DNA from 4 places in the Priestia sp. VA7 genome. Region 4 is predicted to be linked to each of the others. Evidence: riboswitches for the same ligand, from Rfam matches in the RefSeq annotation. Region 4 holds a riboswitch; each other region holds the start of a gene.

Region 1 (4,319 bases), on a different contig from region 4:
CGGCCCCTTTTTTAATCACGCTCCTATCTTTCACCGAGCTTCCTAATGGAACCAAAACGGCCTGAGCCAAAGCTAGATTCAGGGAAATATATAAAAAGGGACTAACCGCCCACTTCCACTGCGTGACGAGCGTTAAATCCGGCTTCGTTTGAATCAGTGAGAAATAGCTGATATTCGGCATAAAGATGATAAAAGCAAATGAAAGCATCATCGGCACAACAAGAGAATTAACCATTAAAATACCGTTAATTCCTTTTGCGATAAATATATAAGTTAAAACAATTGTAAAAATCATCCCAACAGGAGGCCACAGCCCGAACTGTTCTTTTCCTATTGCCCCCGTACTCGCTAGCATGACTGAAGTTACTCCAAATAAAATGACAATCATTACACCGTTTACCGCTTTTCCAAGCACATCACCAAATAAATATGTATTAAGCTGCTGATAAGAAGAAGCCCCAATTGCGTGCGAAAGCAGCATCATTTTTGAACCTAGCCAAATAAAAAACAAGCCGCTGACCAAAATTCCGACCATTCCAAGTTCCCCGTACTGTGTAAAAAATTGAACGATTTCCTTGCCTGTTGCAAAACCGGCTCCTACAACGGTGCCTACATACGTAGCAGCAACCTGCAGCGTGAGTTTCCACCTTTTCATGCCCATCACCCTTCTACCCTTCATAGTTCACTATATGTAGAAACGATAAAAAAAAGACGAGCCTTTTTACGTGGAAATCTACGCATATCCCAGCGCTTGTGCCTTTTCGTTTATTTTTTTCATTTTCTTTTTGTATTTCTCACAAAAAACTCCTTAACCCCTAACATAACAGTCATTTCCAAACAAAATATACGGATATTTTCCCTTTAGCTTTTAAATTTTCCTCAATATTTGCTGGAAATTCACAATTTAATGTTGTATAATTTCTAAAAATCAGATAAATTATTAAATAAGTATTCTTTCTATTTAAAAAAATATGTTTCAATTATATACAATTGATTCTTATCATGAGAGGTGGAGGGACTGGCCCTTTGAAACCTCAGCAACCAGTCGTTAGAGACATGGTGCTAAATCCAGCAAGCAATTTATTGCTTGGAAGATAAGAAGGCGAAAAAAGTCTTCTTCTTAAGAAGACTTTTTCTATTTTATCGGCATATTGCATAAAACGAATCACTCGTGAAATAGAAGCGGAACAATTTAAGGAGGTTTTGACATGGGGTTACTTGAAGATTTAAAGTCTAAAATTTTAATTGGGGATGGTGCCACTGGTACCCTCCTTTACTCACACGGTATCGACAGCTGTTTTGAAGAACTAAACATCACCAAACCAGAAGAGGTTTCTCGTATTCACAGAGCCTATGTAGAAGCTGGTGCAAACGTTATTCAAACAAATACGTACGCTGCTAATTATCAAAAACTTGCCCGTTATGGATTAGAAGATTCAGTCAAAGACATCAATGTTGCTGGTGTAAAATTAGCGAAACAAGCTGCAAAAGATCAGGCTTACGTGGTTGGTACACTCGGCGGAATTCGTTCTTTCCAAAAAAACGCTATTAGTTTAGAAGAGGTTAAGCGAAGCATTCGTGAACAAATGTTTTGGCTTTTAAATGAAGGCGTGGATGGCCTTTTGTTTGAAACATACTATGACTTCGAAGAATTAAAAACCGTTCTTACACTGGCAAGAAAAGAAACGGATAAGCCTATTATTACCCACGTTTCCCTGCATGATATTGGCGTACTGCAAGATGGCCGTCCTTTAGCAGATGCATTAAAAGAATTAGAGGCGCTGGGAGCAGATGTTGTCGGGCTAAACTGCCGTTTAGGTCCTTATCATATGATTCAGTCTCTTGAAGAAGTACCGCTTCCTGATCGTGCTTTCTTATCTGCTTATCCTAATGCCAGCCTTCCGGCGTATGTGGAAGGAAAGCTGGAATATGAAACAAATGAAGACTACTTTGTAGAAAGCGCGCGTTTATTCCGCGAACAAGGGGTTCGCTTAATTGGAGGATGCTGCGGTACAACACCAGCTCACGTACGCGCAATGTCATCTGCCTTAAAAGACCTGCCTCCGATTACAAGCAAAGTCGTTAAAATGAGACCTGCCGTTACGGTTCAAGAGCGTGAGCAGCAGGATAAACCTCATATGCATGAAATTGTGAAGAAGCGCCGCTCGGTTATCGTCGAGCTAGATCCGCCTAAACAGCTTGGTCCCACGAAATTTTTAGAAGGCGCAAAAGCACTTGATAAAGTCGGCGTAGATGCTATTACATTAGCTGATAATTCTCTTGCCTCACCTCGCATCAGCAACTTGGCAATGGCAACACTGATGCAGCAAGAAACAAAAGCACGACCGCTTATTCATATTACCTGTCGCGACCGAAATTTAATTGGACTTCAATCTCATTTAATGGGACTTCATACGCTAGGAATGAATCAAGTACTTGCAATTACCGGTGATCCGTCAAAAGTTGGCGATTTCCCTGGCGCCACTTCGGTCTACGATTTATCTTCATTTGACTTGATTAGTTTAATCGCTCAGTTTAATGAAGGACTATCTTATTCCGGCAAACCACTTGGTCAAAAAACCAATTTTTCCATTGCAGCTGCCTTTAACCCAAACGTGCGTCACTTAGACCGAGCCGTTCAGCGTTTGGAAAAGAAAATCGACTGCGGGGCTCACTATTTCATTACTCAGCCTCTCTATTCAACTAAGCAAATTGAAGAGGTATATGAAGCAACCAAACATTTAACAACACCGGTATATATCGGTATCATGCCGTTAACAAGCGCAAGAAATGCTCGATTTATTCACCATGAAGTACCTGGAATTAAATTATCAGAAGATATTCTAGAACGCATGGATGCAACGGGAAATGACCGAATCCGCGGTGAAGTCGAAGGTCTTGCGATTGCAAAAAACTTAATTGATACAGCATATGAGTTATTTGACGGTATTTACTTAATTACGCCGTTTATGCGCTATGAAATGACCGAAATTCTAACACGCTATATTCATGACAAGCAACTTGTTACATCAGAAAGGAAGATATAAATGAGCTCACTTATCGAACAACAACTAAAGAAGCGAATACTCGTCATCGATGGAGCAATGGGAACGATGATTCAAGATGCTGATTTAACCGCTGAAGATTTTGGCGGCGAAGAATATGAAGGCTGCAACGAATATTTGACTCGAACAGCGCCTCATGTGATTCAGCGCATTCATGAAGAGTACTTTGCAGCAGGTGCTGACATCATTGAAACCAATACGTTTGGCTCAACATCTACCGTACTTGATGAATACGATTTAGGTCACTTGGCTTATGAATTGAATATCGAAGCTGTGAAGCTTGCTTGTGCAGCCCGCGATAAATATTCAACTCCCGAATGGCCTAGGTTCGTAGCTGGAGCTATCGGTCCTACCACTAAGACTCTCTCTGTTACCGGAGGTATTACATTCCCTGAGTTAGTAGAATCGTACGAAGAGCAAGCTCGAGGTTTGTTAGACGGCGGCGTTGACTTGCTTTTAGTCGAAACCTGTCAAGACATGCTGAACGTAAAAGCCGCATTTTTAGGCATTACAGCGGCGTTTGAAAAACTAAAAATCGAAGTTCCTATTATGATTTCAGGAACAATTGAGCCGATGGGAACAACTCTCGCTGGTCAAGATATCGAATCTTTTTACTTATCACTGGAACACATGAAGCCTCTTTCAGTCGGACTTAACTGCGCGACAGGCCCTGAGTTTATGACGGATCATATTCGCTCTCTTTCAGACCTAGCCACTTCAGCAGTTAGCTGTTATCCAAACGCTGGACTTCCGGATGAAGAAGGCAATTATCATGAATCCCCTGAGCTGCTTGCTCAAAAAATTAAAGGGTTTGCTGATAAAGGCTGGCTGAACTTTGTAGGCGGATGCTGCGGTACAACGCCTGCTCATATTAAAGCACTGGCTGAAGCGGTAAAAGAGGTTGCGCCCCGTTCGCTTGATCGCTCCGAGCATAACCATGCTGTAACCGGTATTGAACCACTTGTATATGACGATTCTATGCGCCCTCTTTTTGTGGGAGAACGTACGAATGTAATCGGTTCTCGCAAGTTCAAGCGTCTGATTGCGGAAGGAAAAATTGAAGAAGCATCTGAAATTGCGCGTGCTCAAGTTAAAAATGGTGCTCACGTTATTGATATTTGCTTAGCGGATCCGGACCGTGAAGAAATGGAAGACATGGAGGAATTTATTCAAGAAGTTGTAAAAAAAGTGAAGGTTCCTCTTGTAATCGATTCAACCGACGAGAAAGTTATTGAAAAAGCTTTAACGTACTCA
Region 2 (4,319 bases), on a different contig from region 4:
TCGCTAATGGGAGGAGCAATTATCGGTTCCATTTTAAGCGGATTATTAGGCGATAAGTTTGGACGAAGAAAGTTAATTTTAATTTCGTCGATCATCTTTCTTTTAGGCTCCATCGGTTCAGCGATTGCACCAGAGGAAATTACGTTAACGATTGCGCGCGTCTTTTTAGGTACAGCAGTAGGAACGGCTTCTTCGTTAGTTCCTGCCTATATGTCAGAAATCGCACCTGCTAATATTCGCGGGAAGCTTTCAGGTTTAAATCAGCTAATGATTGTAATTGGATTATTATTAAGCTATATTGTAGCCTTTATTTTTGAGCCCGTTCCAAACAGCTGGCGATTAATGCTTGGCAGCGCCGGTATTTTTGCAATTGTATTATGCATCGGTATGATCAAGCTTCCAGAGTCGCCTCGCTACTTAATTAAAAATGGAATGCCAGATAAAGCGCGTGAAGTGCTGCGCACGCTTCGCCGGTCAACAGCTGAAGTGGAAGCTGAAGTGTCTGAAATTGAAAGCGTAGCTGTTCATGAACAATCAGGCATTAAGCAGCTGTTTCATAAAAAGTTTCGTTTAGCTTTAATTATCGGTGTCGGAATGGCAACTTTTCAACAGATTCAAGGCTCAAACTCAATTGTTTATTATGCAACAAGCATTGCTCGTCAAGTTGGTTTAGCCCCGCAGGTAGCTGCTGGCTTTACGGTTATTGTTGGGGTGATTTTTGTGGTGACAACACTTATCTTCCTGCAGTTTGTTGATAAATTCAACCGCCGTACCATTCTTACGATTGGCGGTGCGGGAATGGCTCTTTCATTTTTCACACCGGCTATTCTAGGAGCATTAGGCGTTAATGAAGTCGTCGTGAACTGGGTTACGTTAATTGCTCTTTGCTGCTTTATCCTTTGCTATGCGTTTTCTTGGGCGCCGCTTACGTGGATCATTGTAGGAGAAATTTTCCCGCTTTCTGTACGCGGAATCGGTGCTGGGATTTCATCTGCTTTTAACTGGACAGGATCGCTGGCAGTAGGGCTTGTGTTCCCAATTTTAGCTGATCAGTTTAGTTTGGGCGTTATTTTTTCAACGTTCGGAATCATTTGCATTCTCGGTTTATTCTTCATACGTTTTGTAGTTGTTGAAACAAAAGGACGTAGCCTAGAGCAAATTGAAACGGACATGGCAGCTCGTTCTGGAAGAAATTCTGTAAGTCCAGTTGAGCGTAATAAATATGTTTAATTGTCGTAAATGTTTTAAATGTAAGATGCTGAGATAAAAGTATTTTAGCTGAAGTGAAAAACGAACCACTAATCAAACACTTTGATTAGTGGTTCGTTTTTTTTGTTAGGGTAAACGTAGGTTTCATGTGTATAGATCTTTCTAGCAGGTGATTGGAGGACAAGACGAAGACTCCTGCGGGAAGCGAAGTCTTGTACGGAAATCAACTGCGGTGTCACAAGCGATTCAGCTCATGTATCCCATTTGCCTTTAGATTGAATTCATTTCGTTATGTCTCAACCTCTTTTGGGAAAATGTGCATAACTCTTAACGAAACCTTGTAGCAGAAGGTTCAGTCAAACGTTATAATAGATAATGAATGATGATATATTCTCTATATTTGTCATATATTTGTATTACATATGTAATTAAAGAAAAACATTCACTTGATATACTGTTTAATGACTTAACTTTATCTTAAAATTCACAGTGAACTGCCTGTTTATAGAGGCTTAGAATATACACAGCAAATGGAGGAGCAATCATGGCAAACGAAAAGATGCAAGAAGGACTTAATCGTTTTATCAAGGAAGATTTAAATGACCTTTTAGGTAGACTGTTCCCCTTAATGGACCGGGAGTGTGCCGAAGAAAAAAGAAAGCTTATTGAAACAGCAGTAGAGTACATTTATTCGTCAGGATATCACCAAGGAGCAAAAGACTTGATCGAAACACATCGAAAAGACGATTACAAATTGTTAAGACAAAAATTAGCGTCAGCACCTCCTGAAAACTAATTTTTTTGCAATTTCTTTTGACAACATAAATCTAAGGTGTTAAGATGACTCTACATTCAAAATATTATAAACAATTAAAACTCTTATTGAGAGAGGCGGAGGGACTGGCCCTGTGAAGCCCGGCAACCATTTAACATTCTTGTTAAAAAGGTGCTACATCCTGCAAAGCGTACAGCTTTGAAAAATAAGAGAGGATTTCATAGATACTATGCCTCTCTATTCATGATAGAGAGGCTTTTTATTTTATGTGAAGGTGTTTTGAATGAACAATTTTATAAAAATGCATCAGGTGCTGTGTAACGAATGTACGCAGCTTAAAAGGGAAGATCGGTGAAAAGCCGGCGCGGTCCCGCCACTGTAATGGGGAGCAACTTATTAACCACTGTTTCATGTTGAAATGGGAAGGGATAAGAAGCGATGAACCTAAGTCAGGAGACCTGCCTGTTGTATGCACTTAAGCTCTACGGGATATAGAGAGGAGTGAGGAATACGTGTTGAGAAAAACAGACTATCTCAACTTTAGTTAAGTATGCGTATCATCTCTCTTTTCATTTCGAAAAGAGAGATTTTTTAGTTTATCGATAAAAAAATATACAGGGAGTGGAAAAAATGAGCAGTGTAAAAAGTTCAAATGTAGGTTATCCAAGAATTGGTGAAAAACGAGAATGGAAAAAATCGCTTGAGCAGTTTTGGGCAGGAAAACTAGAGAAAGATATCTTTCTACAGGAAATTGAAGCTCTTCGTCTTGAGCATCTGAAAAAACAGCGTGACGCAGGAATTGAACTGATTCCAGTCGGCGATTTTAGCTTATACGATCACGTGTTAGATACAGCCGCTATGTTTGGTTTGGTGCCAAAGCGCTTTGAATATGACGGAGGACCGGTATCGCTTGAAACGTATTTTGACATCGCGCGAGGAACAAAAGGTGCGGTAGCTTCTACGATGACAAAATGGTTTAACACAAATTATCACTACATCGTACCCGAGCTTGAGGAATGTACGCCGGCACTTGTAGAAAATCGGCCGCTTCAATTTTACAAAGAAGCAAAAGAAAAGCTGAATATCAAAGGTAAACCCGTTATTTTAGGTCCAGTAACATTTGTGAAGCTGTCAAAAGGATATAAAGAAAGTGAGTTTGAAAAAGTAGTTGAACAATTTGTTCCGCTTTATGCAACTATTTTAGCGGAGCTGCAGGCAGAAGGCGTCGAGTGGGTGCAGATAGATGAGCCGGTTTTAGCTACAACGCTATCAAAAGAAGAAATCGCGCTGTACAAAGAAGTCTATCAAACTTTGAAGGAAGCGGCACCGAATGTAAAAGTCATTTTGCAAACGTATTTTGACAGCATTGATCACTATAAAGAAGTAGTTGCTCTTCCTGTTCATGGTATTGGCTTAGATTTTGTACATGACCGAGGCGAAAATCTCACGGCGCTTAATAAATATGGTTTTCCAACTGATAAAGTGCTGGCAGCAGGAGTGATTGACGGACGAAACATTTGGCGTGGAAATTTGGATGAACAACTTTTAACGATCAGTGAAATTGAAGAAGCCGTATCAAAAGACCGTTTGATTCTGCAGCCTTCATCAAGTCTGTTACATGTTCCTGTCACGGTGAAAAATGAAGAGACGATTGATCCAGTATTGAAAAATGCGCTCTCTTTTGCAGATGAAAAGCTACAGGAAATCACGCTGTTAACGAAAGCGGTACAGCAAGGAAAAGAAGCAATAGAAAAAGAAATAAGTGTAAGCAAACAAGCGATTCAAGCATTAAATGGATCATCTTTTCGAAATCATCAAGACGTGCAAAAAGAGCTGAAGCAGCTGCACAGTTATAAAGCAGAGCGCCAAGCGCCGTTTGACGTACGTCAACGCGTTCAACAAGAAGCGTTTCAGCTGCCGCTTCTTCCAACGACAACGATTGGAAGCTTTCCGCAAACAAAAGAAGTGCGAAAAGAGCGTCTAAAATGGCGTAAAGGAGAACTAACAGACGAAGCGTATGAAGCGTACATTAACGAGGAAATCAAAAAATGGATTGAAATTCAAGAAGATATCGGCTTAGATGTCCTTGTGCACGGAGAGTTTGAGCGTACGGACATGGTTGAGTACTTCGGTGAGAAATTAGGAGGCTTTCAGTTTACGAAGTTTGGCTGGGTGCAATCTTACGGTTCTCGCTGCGTGAAACCGCCGCTTATTTACGGAGATGTCTCGTACGAACAGGCGATGACGATAAAAGAAACGATCTACGCACAGTCTCTAACCGATAAGCCGGTTAAAGGAATGCTGACGGGTCCGATTACAATTTTAAACTGGTCGT
Region 3 (4,319 bases), on a different contig from region 4:
TGGACGTTAAAAATAAAAGCAAGCCCAATAAAATACCTAGAACAAATGTGGCTACAACTGAAATAGCCGTCATATATAGTGTTTCATTTGTCGCTTGAATAAAATCATCTAAAATAACGTTTGGAAATAGTTTCTCAAGCATTTGTCATTACCTCCACTTCTACCTGCTGCTCATGAATGTATGCAATGACTTTTTCAACTTCTGTTAATTCTCCGTCTAAATGAACGAACAACGTTCCGTATGAACCTGTTTGCGTATGAGAAATCTTTCCTTGTAAAATATTAATCGTTACATCAAACTGTTTTAAAATCGTTGTAATGAGCGGTTGCTCTGCTTTTCCGCCAACAAACGTCAGCTGAATAATTTGCCCGCTTGGATACAGCTCTTTCACTTGTTCAATCGTTTCAAACGTTTCCTCTGGTTCAGAAATCTGTTGAACAAATCGTTTTGTAATCGGCTGCTTAGGTTTTCTGAATACTTCTAGCACTTGTCCTTCTTCTACTACTGCCCCATTTTCCATAACGGCTACTCGATGACAAATTTTACGAATGACGTGCATTTCATGAGTAATTAATACAATGGTTAACCCTAGCTTCTCATTAATATCTACTAACAGATCTAAAATAGAATCTGTCGTTTGAGGATCAAGCGCTGATGTTGCTTCATCACAAAGCAATACTTTTGGATTATTCGCTAGCGCTCGAGCAATACCAACACGCTGCTTTTGTCCACCGCTAAGCTGCGATGGATAAGCATTTTCACGACCTTCAAGTCCAACTAGCTTAATGAGTTCGTCTACTCGTTTCATTCTTTTTTCTTTTGAAATCCCTGCTATTTCTAACGGAAAAGCAATATTTTCTCTCACCGTACGCGACCATAAGATATTAAAGTGTTGAAATACCATACTAATTTCTTGTCTCGCTTTTCTGAGTTTTCCGCCTTTAATTTTTCCAATATCATTACCTGCTACCTCGACCGTTCCTGTCGTTGGTGTTTCTAATCCGTTTAGCAAGCGAATCAAAGAACTTTTCCCCGCTCCGCTATAACCAATAATTCCGTAAATTTCACCTTGGTTAACGGTTAGATTCACATTATCAACAGCTGTTACTTGACCGCTTTTAGCCTGATAAATTTTTGTAACGTCTGTTAATGTAATCATATTTCTTCACCTTCTTTAATAAAAACTTAATTATGTTAGGTTGTCCTATAGGATAAAAAAGCCGTAAAACAATTTTCCCCATTAAAAAAGCCTCTCTGCGCATGACAGAAAGGCTCGATATTTAATCCTTTCTCTCATCTTTCAAAGCGCATAGCTTTGCAGGAATTGGCACCATTTCAGTTAGTCTGACGGTTGCCGGGTTTCACAGGGCTCAGTCCCTCCACCTCTCTTGATAAGAGTTCGCAACAATTATTTTGTTTTTGGGAAATATTCATTCATTTATGAACATTCATGAGTGTGATTTTAGCATGTGTCAGATAGGCTGTCAACAGATTTTGTTCTTGGGATAATATCCCAAGATTTCAACAATCCCAATGGTTTGCTCTCTTTCAATTTCTTCATTTTAAACAAACGTTTGATTATCGAAGCTCTTCAAGTACGTGCTCGATGGAATGAAACGCATAGAGTTTTTTTACCATTTCGCCATTTTTCACTTCAATCAAACAAGGTACACTTTCAATTGAAAATACTTCTGCTTTTGAGGGCATATAATTTAAATTGCTCATTCCGATGGTCACACCGGGCAGCATCGCTTCTGCTACGGTTAACATTTTTTTTGCCAGCTGACATGTCCCGCAAAAAGGTGTATGGAAAAAGATAAACGCTCTTTGTCCTTCTTTTAACTGATCGTCAAGCTGTTTTTCGCTCCATTCTTGCATGTTGCTCATTCCTTTTATGTTAAAAATTCTGCATTAACATCGATATTGGCACTCAGTAATACTGTTGCTATGTGATTTCTAGGGGCGGCAGCAACCTCTCGGTACATTTTATCAATATATAGATGCTCTGCTTCCGGAAGCTCTCGTTTAAATTGTTTTCTTAGCTTATTCCCTGAATCATCAGAGTCAACGAGTATGTATACCTCTTTGTTAAACGTAAAGTCAATAATTTCATCCAGCTTTGATAAACTAATCGTACCGTTTGTACAAATAATTTCAATTGGTTCTCGAATGATATCTTGGATACGTTTTTTATCTGATTTTCCTTCAACAATAATTACTTTTTCAATTTCAATTAGCCCCATTTTCATCACCCATAATCGTCAGTTGTATAGTAACATCATTTCTTTATGCTATACAATATTCGTTAATGTATCACAGTTCACCTGTTTTTTAAAAGAAATTTGCAAGAAAGAACTGTTTTAAAAGGCAGCTTAAGCCATATTGTTTCCATAAAACAAGAAAAACAGCGGCAGTTGCCACTGTTTAGCACCATCCTGCTTCTTCGTCGCAGTCTGTATATTTTTGCGTTTCACCTTGTTTTTGTACGTCCGTATATTGGTAGAACTTATTATTTTCTTGCGAATATCCTTCTTCAAAGCGGTATTCATTGCCGCTTGTTCCGTAACTAACTTCACCAATTGGCTGCTTATCAACATATAATTTCATACCGCCGTCATGAAATTTAGCTGTAACGCGATCTGTAACGTCCATTTTTTGTTTTTCAAACATAAAAAGACACTCCTTTAGCTTGTTTACTAATAGAGTGTCCAGTCAAAAATTTTTCATAAAGACAATTTATGGAGGAATATTATCCTTCGTTTGTCATTTCTTCGTATTGCTCTGCTGTCATTAGCTTGTCTACTTGAGAAGAATCAGATGGTTTGATTGTAATCATCCATGCTTCTTCGTATGGAGAATCATTAACAAGTTCAGGGCTATCGCTTAAGTTGTCGTTTACTGCTACAACTTCACCGCTAATTGGTGCATAGAGCTCAGAAACTGTTTTTACTGATTCAACGCTGCCAAACGGCTCGTCAGCTTCTACTGTTGCTCCTACTTCTGGCAGTTCAACGAATACGATGTCTCCAAGCTCAGCTTGAGCGAAATGTGTAATACCTACGCGGACAACGTCTCCTTCTGTTTTTACCCATTCATGCTCTTCAGAATAACGCAAATCTTTTGGTGTACTCATCTTAATCCCTCCAAAATATGTATCGTAATTTGTTTATATAAAAAGCGCCTTCAACGTGGAGAACACTTTCTACAACCTAAAATAACTTCCTATTAACAGTGTAACGTAAAAGGTAAAAATTTTCTATTTGAAAACTCACTTCCACACGTCTTCAAACTGCTCTTCTTTGAAACCAAGCGTTACTTTTTGTCCATCTGTTAGCAGCGGACGCTTAATTAACATGCCATCTGACGCAAGAATAGACAGAAGTTCATCTTCACTCGCACTGCTTACTTTATCTTTAAGCCCTAATTCGCGATATTTTTTACCGCTTGTATTAAAGAATTTTTTTAATTCTAAGCCGCTGTTCTGATAATAAGACTGCAGCTGCTCTTTTGTTGGCGGGTTTTCTACAATATGAATTTCTTCATACGCTACTCCGTTATCATCCAGCCACTTCTTTGCTTTTCGGCACGTCCCACACTTTGGATATGAATAAAAAAATAATGACATTTCGTCGACCACCCTTTATTTTAAGCTTTTTTCGTATTTTAACACATCCTTTATCATTTACCTAGATAGAGGCTTCTTAAACAAAAAGGAGCTCGCAAAACGAGCTCCTTTTTTCTTAAACCGTGAACTTCTCTACTTCTAGAAGCGTTTTCGCAATCTCACGCTTTACGCTAATCACATTGATTGGTGTATAGCGCGTTAACTTGCGAAGAGACGAAAGCATGACTCTAAGCGTATCACCTTGTTCAACGCCAATTAACGTTTCTTTTGCATCTGCTTCGATTCGATTAAATGCTTCTTGGCAAAATACTTGGGTATACTTTAATTTTAAGCTATTCTGACCTGCTCCTATTTTGGAAATCGCTTTTTCAGTACGCAAAACAGTAGATTCCATTGCATATACGTTACTGATCATATCGGAAATATTAACGAGAATTTCTTGTTCTTTCTCTAATTCTTTGCCATACTTTTGTGCAGCTAATCCCAAAAGCAAGAGCGCAATTTTCTTCCCGTTTTGCACAAGCATTTTTTCTTGATCTAACGGCTCATTTCCTACTTCCTGCGGCATAAGCATCATCAATTCTTCTTGAAGCGTTTGTGCTTTTTGAAGCAGCGGAAGCTCTCCTTTTAGCGCTTTGCGTAAATATGTGCCTGGTACTAAAAGACGGTTAATCTCATTTGTTCCTTCAAAAA
Region 4 (4,319 bases):
GCAAGATTCAAACTGGGTCTAGTTTTCTGATGCAAAATGTATTATCAGCAAATGGAGAAATCAAATTTGTGGGTGCTGGTATAATTAAAGGGGAAACAAGCAAAATGATTGGTTTTTTGAATGAAGAAGAACTAGATGGTTTAGCTTGGATCACAGGCAAAGGAAAAGGTGGCCTAGTGAAAAGCTTTGATAAAAAGACCGGTCAGCTGATTGTATATGAAATAGAGTCTATGAAAAGTCACATTCAACCCCATGTTAAAGGAGATAATATCTCTTTTGATGTACACATTGAATCAGTGGGAAGGCTATCTGAAAGTTGGATGACCTCAGGGAGCGCTTTTAATAATCAATTTTTACAGAATGCGCAAAAAACTTCAGAAAAAAAAGTAAAGTACCTGGTAACAAACGCACTAGAAAAAATGCAAACAAAATATAAAGTTGATGTTGCAGGTTTCGGAAATCAATTGAGAATTAAGCACCCTAGAACATGGATGAGGGTCAAAGAAAATTGGGATCAAACATTTAGTGAAGTGCCAATTAACTATGATGTGAAATTAACGATTAAAGATTATGGAGCATCCGGGTCAAAAAAGTAAGCACCCGACTGTAACTTTGCTTATCGTTATGTCAAAAATGAAAAAAACCCAAAAAAATAATAATCTCAGACTTCCCACGAAATACTCATCGCATGCTTCGTACGGAGCCTTCAATAAACAACAAATAAGAGCTGCCGATTTTCGACAGCTCTTATTCGTTGTTATTCAAAAATATAAGCTAGTGCTTGAAGAGCCTGTTCTGGCGTTTCCACTACAACTTGCGCTTTGTTTGCCAGTTCTTTAAGAGGGTGGTGCAGTTTTTCGGGGCGAACCAAAATTAGCGGTTTATCTAATGCGATGGCTGTCGCTGCATCCATTGAGCTGTTCCACTGCTTGTATTTTTCACCAAATAAAGCAATGACCACATCAGATTTTTTAAGGAGCACCTGCGTGCGTAAATTATTAATTTGAGAAGCAGCTTCATCTTTTAAGACAGCGTTAGGCTGTTTTCCTAAAATTTCTTCTCCAATGTTGTCGGAGCGGTCATGGTCTGTCATGGGACCGACAAAGGTAAGGGGAAGGTTTAATTGTTCCGCTTGGTTTTTAATTTCGTCTCGCCAGTTATCATGAATTTGCCCGGCAAGGTATACGGTTAAGTTCATTATGTAGAAGTCCTCCTCTAACTAAGATTTGTTTTATTTTATCAAATGTAAGCGGATAATACGAATGATTTGAATGGGCTACTTTTCCAAAAATAAGGTTATAGTAGACAAATAGTTAAAAAAGAGAAACAATAGAAAGCGTATTGCTAATTAAAGAAAGGATGTACCTGATGACAGAAACAGTGCTACAAGTAGATCATGTCAGTAAAGTAATTGGGAAGAAAACCATTTTGCATGATGTATCCTTATCGGTTGAGCGCGGTGAGATTTTCGGATTGCTTGGTCCGAACGGCTCTGGAAAAACAACGCTAATTCGTACCGTAGTAGGACTCATTAAAGAAACAAAGGGAACAATTACCGTCAATGGGTTTCCTTTAAAAGAACAGTTTACTTCAGCTATGAAATCAATTGGAGCGATTATTGAAAACCCTGAGTTTTATGATTATCTGACGGGCTATCAAAATTTAAAACACTTTGCGAATATGCATGAAGGGATCACATCAGAACGCTTGGATGAAGTGATTGCTTTAGTAAAGCTTGAAAACAGCATTCATGCAAAAGTGAAGACGTATTCTCTTGGGATGAGACAGCGTTTAGGAGTAGCTCAAGCCATTTTACATAAGCCTGCATTGCTTTTACTAGACGAACCAACAAATGGTCTAGACCCAGCGGGAATGAGAGAATTTCGTACATATTTACAAACGCTTTGCAGGGAAGAAGGAATTTCAATCTTAATCGCGAGCCACTTATTAAAAGAGGTAGAAGCATTATGTGACCGCGTTGGCATTATTCAAGACGGTGAGTTAAAAGCCATTCAAGATCTATCTCCAAATCGTCAAGACCAAGGAATGTACGTAGAATTTGAGGTGTCTGACGCGCAAAAAGCAGCGGCTCTTTTATCACAAGAATTTGAAGTAACGATGAGATCACATATTATCGACGTGGCGATTGTAAAAGAACAAATTCCAGCTGTAAATAGAAAATTAGTGGACAGCGATATTTTAGTCTACCGAATCACTCCTGTGTATGAGACGCTTGAAGATTCGTTTATGTCCGTTACGGAAGGAGAGCACCATGCTTAAGCTAATTCAAAATGAACATATGAAATGGTTTTACAAAAGAAGCACAAAAGTCACGTTTATTACCATCGGTATTTTAACTCTTTGTATGGCTCTATTAATGAAAAAAGTAGCAAACAGTGCAGGGACAGAAGACAACATTTTGAACTTCCTGTCATTTAGTTCAGGTATGCTGATTCTCGTTCAATTTTTCGCTCTTGCTGTTGGAGGGGCAATGGTTGCAAAAGAGTTTGAGGCAGGTACCATTAAGCTTCTTTTAATTCGCCCTGCTAGACGTTCAACGATTTTAGCATCCAAGTACCTAACCCTCATTTTAATTAGCTTGTATTATTTACTGAGCTATTTGCTTTTTTCGTTTGTATGGGGAGCCTTGTTCTTTGGATTTACCAGTCTAGAAGGAGATGCGCAGCTGCTTAAAAATATTACGCTTACGTATGACAGTGCGTATATGGAAACGTTTATGATGATGACGTTCGCATTCATGCTGTCGTCTTTATTTAGAAACAGCGCGCTTGCTTCCAGTCTGGCTATTGTCGTAAGTATCGGGGCGAAAGCTGTAACAGGACTAGTATCACAGTTTGGTTTATGGTGGGGGAAATTTTTACTGTTCGCCAACACGAACTTTGTGCAGTATATGGACGGAATGAAGACGATGTTTGACGGCATGACAATTCCATTTTCCATTTTCATCTTGGTGGCGCATTTTGTCTTCTTTATGGGCGTGGCATGGGCAGCGTTTTTGAAACGAGACGTAGCTAATTGATGTGAGAATTTTCGCACTATATATTTTTCTAAAATAGCATTTGACAATTAAATAAAAAGAGCTTACAGTAGTGAAAGACTATTTTTAAAACAACTATAAACTTCTTATCAAGAGAGACGGAGGGACTGGCCCTATGATGTCTCGGCAACTGGCTGTACGCAGTGCGGTGCCAAATCCAGCAGACGATGTTTCGTTTGGAAGATGAGAAGGGTAATCTTATGATACAAATAAGAGACCTCTTCTTATCAATAAGAAGAGGTCTTTTTTTATTACGTAAACAAGAGGTGTTAAGAATGGAACAACAAAAAGGAAACGGCTGGGCGCTGTTACCGCTGGGCGTCTTTTTAGTCCTGTTTGTCGGATCAGGAATTATAACGGGAGATTTTTATAAGCTGCCTGTATTAGTAGCCATTATCATTGCAGCCATTGTGGCGCTGGTTATGAACCGCAAAGATTCACTTAATGTAAAAGTGGAACGTTTTGCTAAAGGAGCAGGACATCCTGATATCATTATTATGGTGCTTATTTTTATTTTAGCAGGTGCTTTTTCTCAAGTGGCTAAAGGCATGGGAGCTGTTGATTCAACGGTAAACTTAGCTCTGTCTGTGCTTCCGCAAAGCTTAGTGGTAGTCGGAATCTTTGTTATTGGCGCATTCATTTCAATTTCGATGGGAACGTCAATGGGAACAATCGCAGCGCTAGGACCTATCGCTGTAGGGATCAGTGAGCAAGCGCATGTATCCATTACATTGGCAATTGCTGCCGTTGTTGGTGGTGCAATGTTTGGAGATAATTTATCCGTAATCTCTGATACGACTATTGCAGCAGTTCGTACGCAAAAAACAAATATGTCAGATAAATTAAAAGTGAACTTTTTTATTGTACTTCCTGCAGCGATTGTTACGGTAATTTTATTGCTTGTAATGACGCTAGGCAACACGTCATCAGTAGAAATTAAAGACTTCAGCTGGTTTAAAATCTTACCTTATGTGGGCGTCTTAGTCGCTGCAATATTTGGTGCAAACGTATTAAGTATTTTAACCGGAGGAATTGTATTGGCCGGCGTGATCGGATTAGCTGACGGAAGCTACACGCTTTCTTCTCTTGCTAAAACTGTGACAGAAGGTATTGGCGGAATGTCAGAGTTAATTATTTTATCTCTGCTAATCGGCGGAATGGTTGAGCTTATTCGCTATAATGGCGGTATTCAGTTCTTATTGAACTTATTAACACGACGTATCCAAACGAAAAAAGGCGGAGAATTCAGCATCGCTGGACT

Evidence for each region. A riboswitch is a leader RNA that binds a small molecule or an ion and turns the genes downstream of it on or off. The one in region 4 is predicted to bind S-adenosylmethionine.
Region 1: it holds a riboswitch for S-adenosylmethionine, as region 4 does, so the genes downstream of both, AC0C45_RS09960 (bifunctional homocysteine S-methyltransferase/methylenetetrahydrofolate reductase) here and AC0C45_RS20505 (Na+/H+ antiporter NhaC family protein) in region 4, are expected to answer to the same signal.
Region 2: it holds a riboswitch for S-adenosylmethionine, as region 4 does, so the genes downstream of both, metE (5-methyltetrahydropteroyltriglutamate--homocysteine S-methyltransferase) here and AC0C45_RS20505 (Na+/H+ antiporter NhaC family protein) in region 4, are expected to answer to the same signal.
Region 3: it holds a riboswitch for S-adenosylmethionine, as region 4 does, so the genes downstream of both, AC0C45_RS22445 (methionine ABC transporter ATP-binding protein) here and AC0C45_RS20505 (Na+/H+ antiporter NhaC family protein) in region 4, are expected to answer to the same signal.

Annotation. Positions count from the first base shown of each region.
Region 1 covers NZ_JBVQPN010000002.1:678,472-682,790, reverse strand. The annotation lists gene AC0C45_RS09965 (YkvI family membrane protein) at 1-655, opposite strand, end outside; SAM riboswitch class I at 995-1,101, shown strand; gene AC0C45_RS09960 (bifunctional homocysteine S-methyltransferase/methylenetetrahydrofolate reductase) at 1,209-3,047, shown strand; gene metH (methionine synthase) at 3,048-4,319, shown strand, end outside.
Region 2 covers NZ_JBVQPN010000003.1:48,889-53,207, forward strand. The annotation lists gene AC0C45_RS12640 (sugar porter family MFS transporter) at 1-1,230, shown strand, start outside; gene AC0C45_RS12645 (hypothetical protein) at 1,754-2,005, shown strand; SAM riboswitch class I at 2,086-2,196, shown strand; cobalamin riboswitch at 2,276-2,464, shown strand; gene metE (5-methyltetrahydropteroyltriglutamate--homocysteine S-methyltransferase) at 2,615-4,319, shown strand, end outside.
Region 3 covers NZ_JBVQPN010000005.1:66,734-71,052, forward strand. The annotation lists gene AC0C45_RS22440 (methionine ABC transporter permease) at 1-142, opposite strand, end outside; gene AC0C45_RS22445 (methionine ABC transporter ATP-binding protein) at 135-1,160, opposite strand; SAM riboswitch class I at 1,292-1,399, opposite strand; gene AC0C45_RS22450 (thioredoxin family protein) at 1,580-1,879, opposite strand; gene AC0C45_RS22455 (toprim domain-containing protein) at 1,894-2,244, opposite strand; gene AC0C45_RS22460 (YusG family protein) at 2,426-2,671, opposite strand; gene gcvH (glycine cleavage system protein GcvH) at 2,751-3,134, opposite strand; gene AC0C45_RS22470 (arsenate reductase family protein) at 3,270-3,626, opposite strand; gene AC0C45_RS22475 (acyl-CoA dehydrogenase family protein) at 3,742-4,319, opposite strand, start outside.
Region 4 covers NZ_JBVQPN010000004.1:520,990-525,308, forward strand. The annotation lists gene AC0C45_RS20485 (Ger(x)C family spore germination protein) at 1-596, shown strand, start outside; gene AC0C45_RS20490 (YtoQ family protein) at 758-1,198, opposite strand; gene AC0C45_RS20495 (ABC transporter ATP-binding protein) at 1,369-2,280, shown strand; gene AC0C45_RS20500 (ABC transporter permease) at 2,273-3,040, shown strand; SAM riboswitch class I at 3,142-3,248, shown strand; gene AC0C45_RS20505 (Na+/H+ antiporter NhaC family protein) at 3,334-4,319, shown strand, end outside.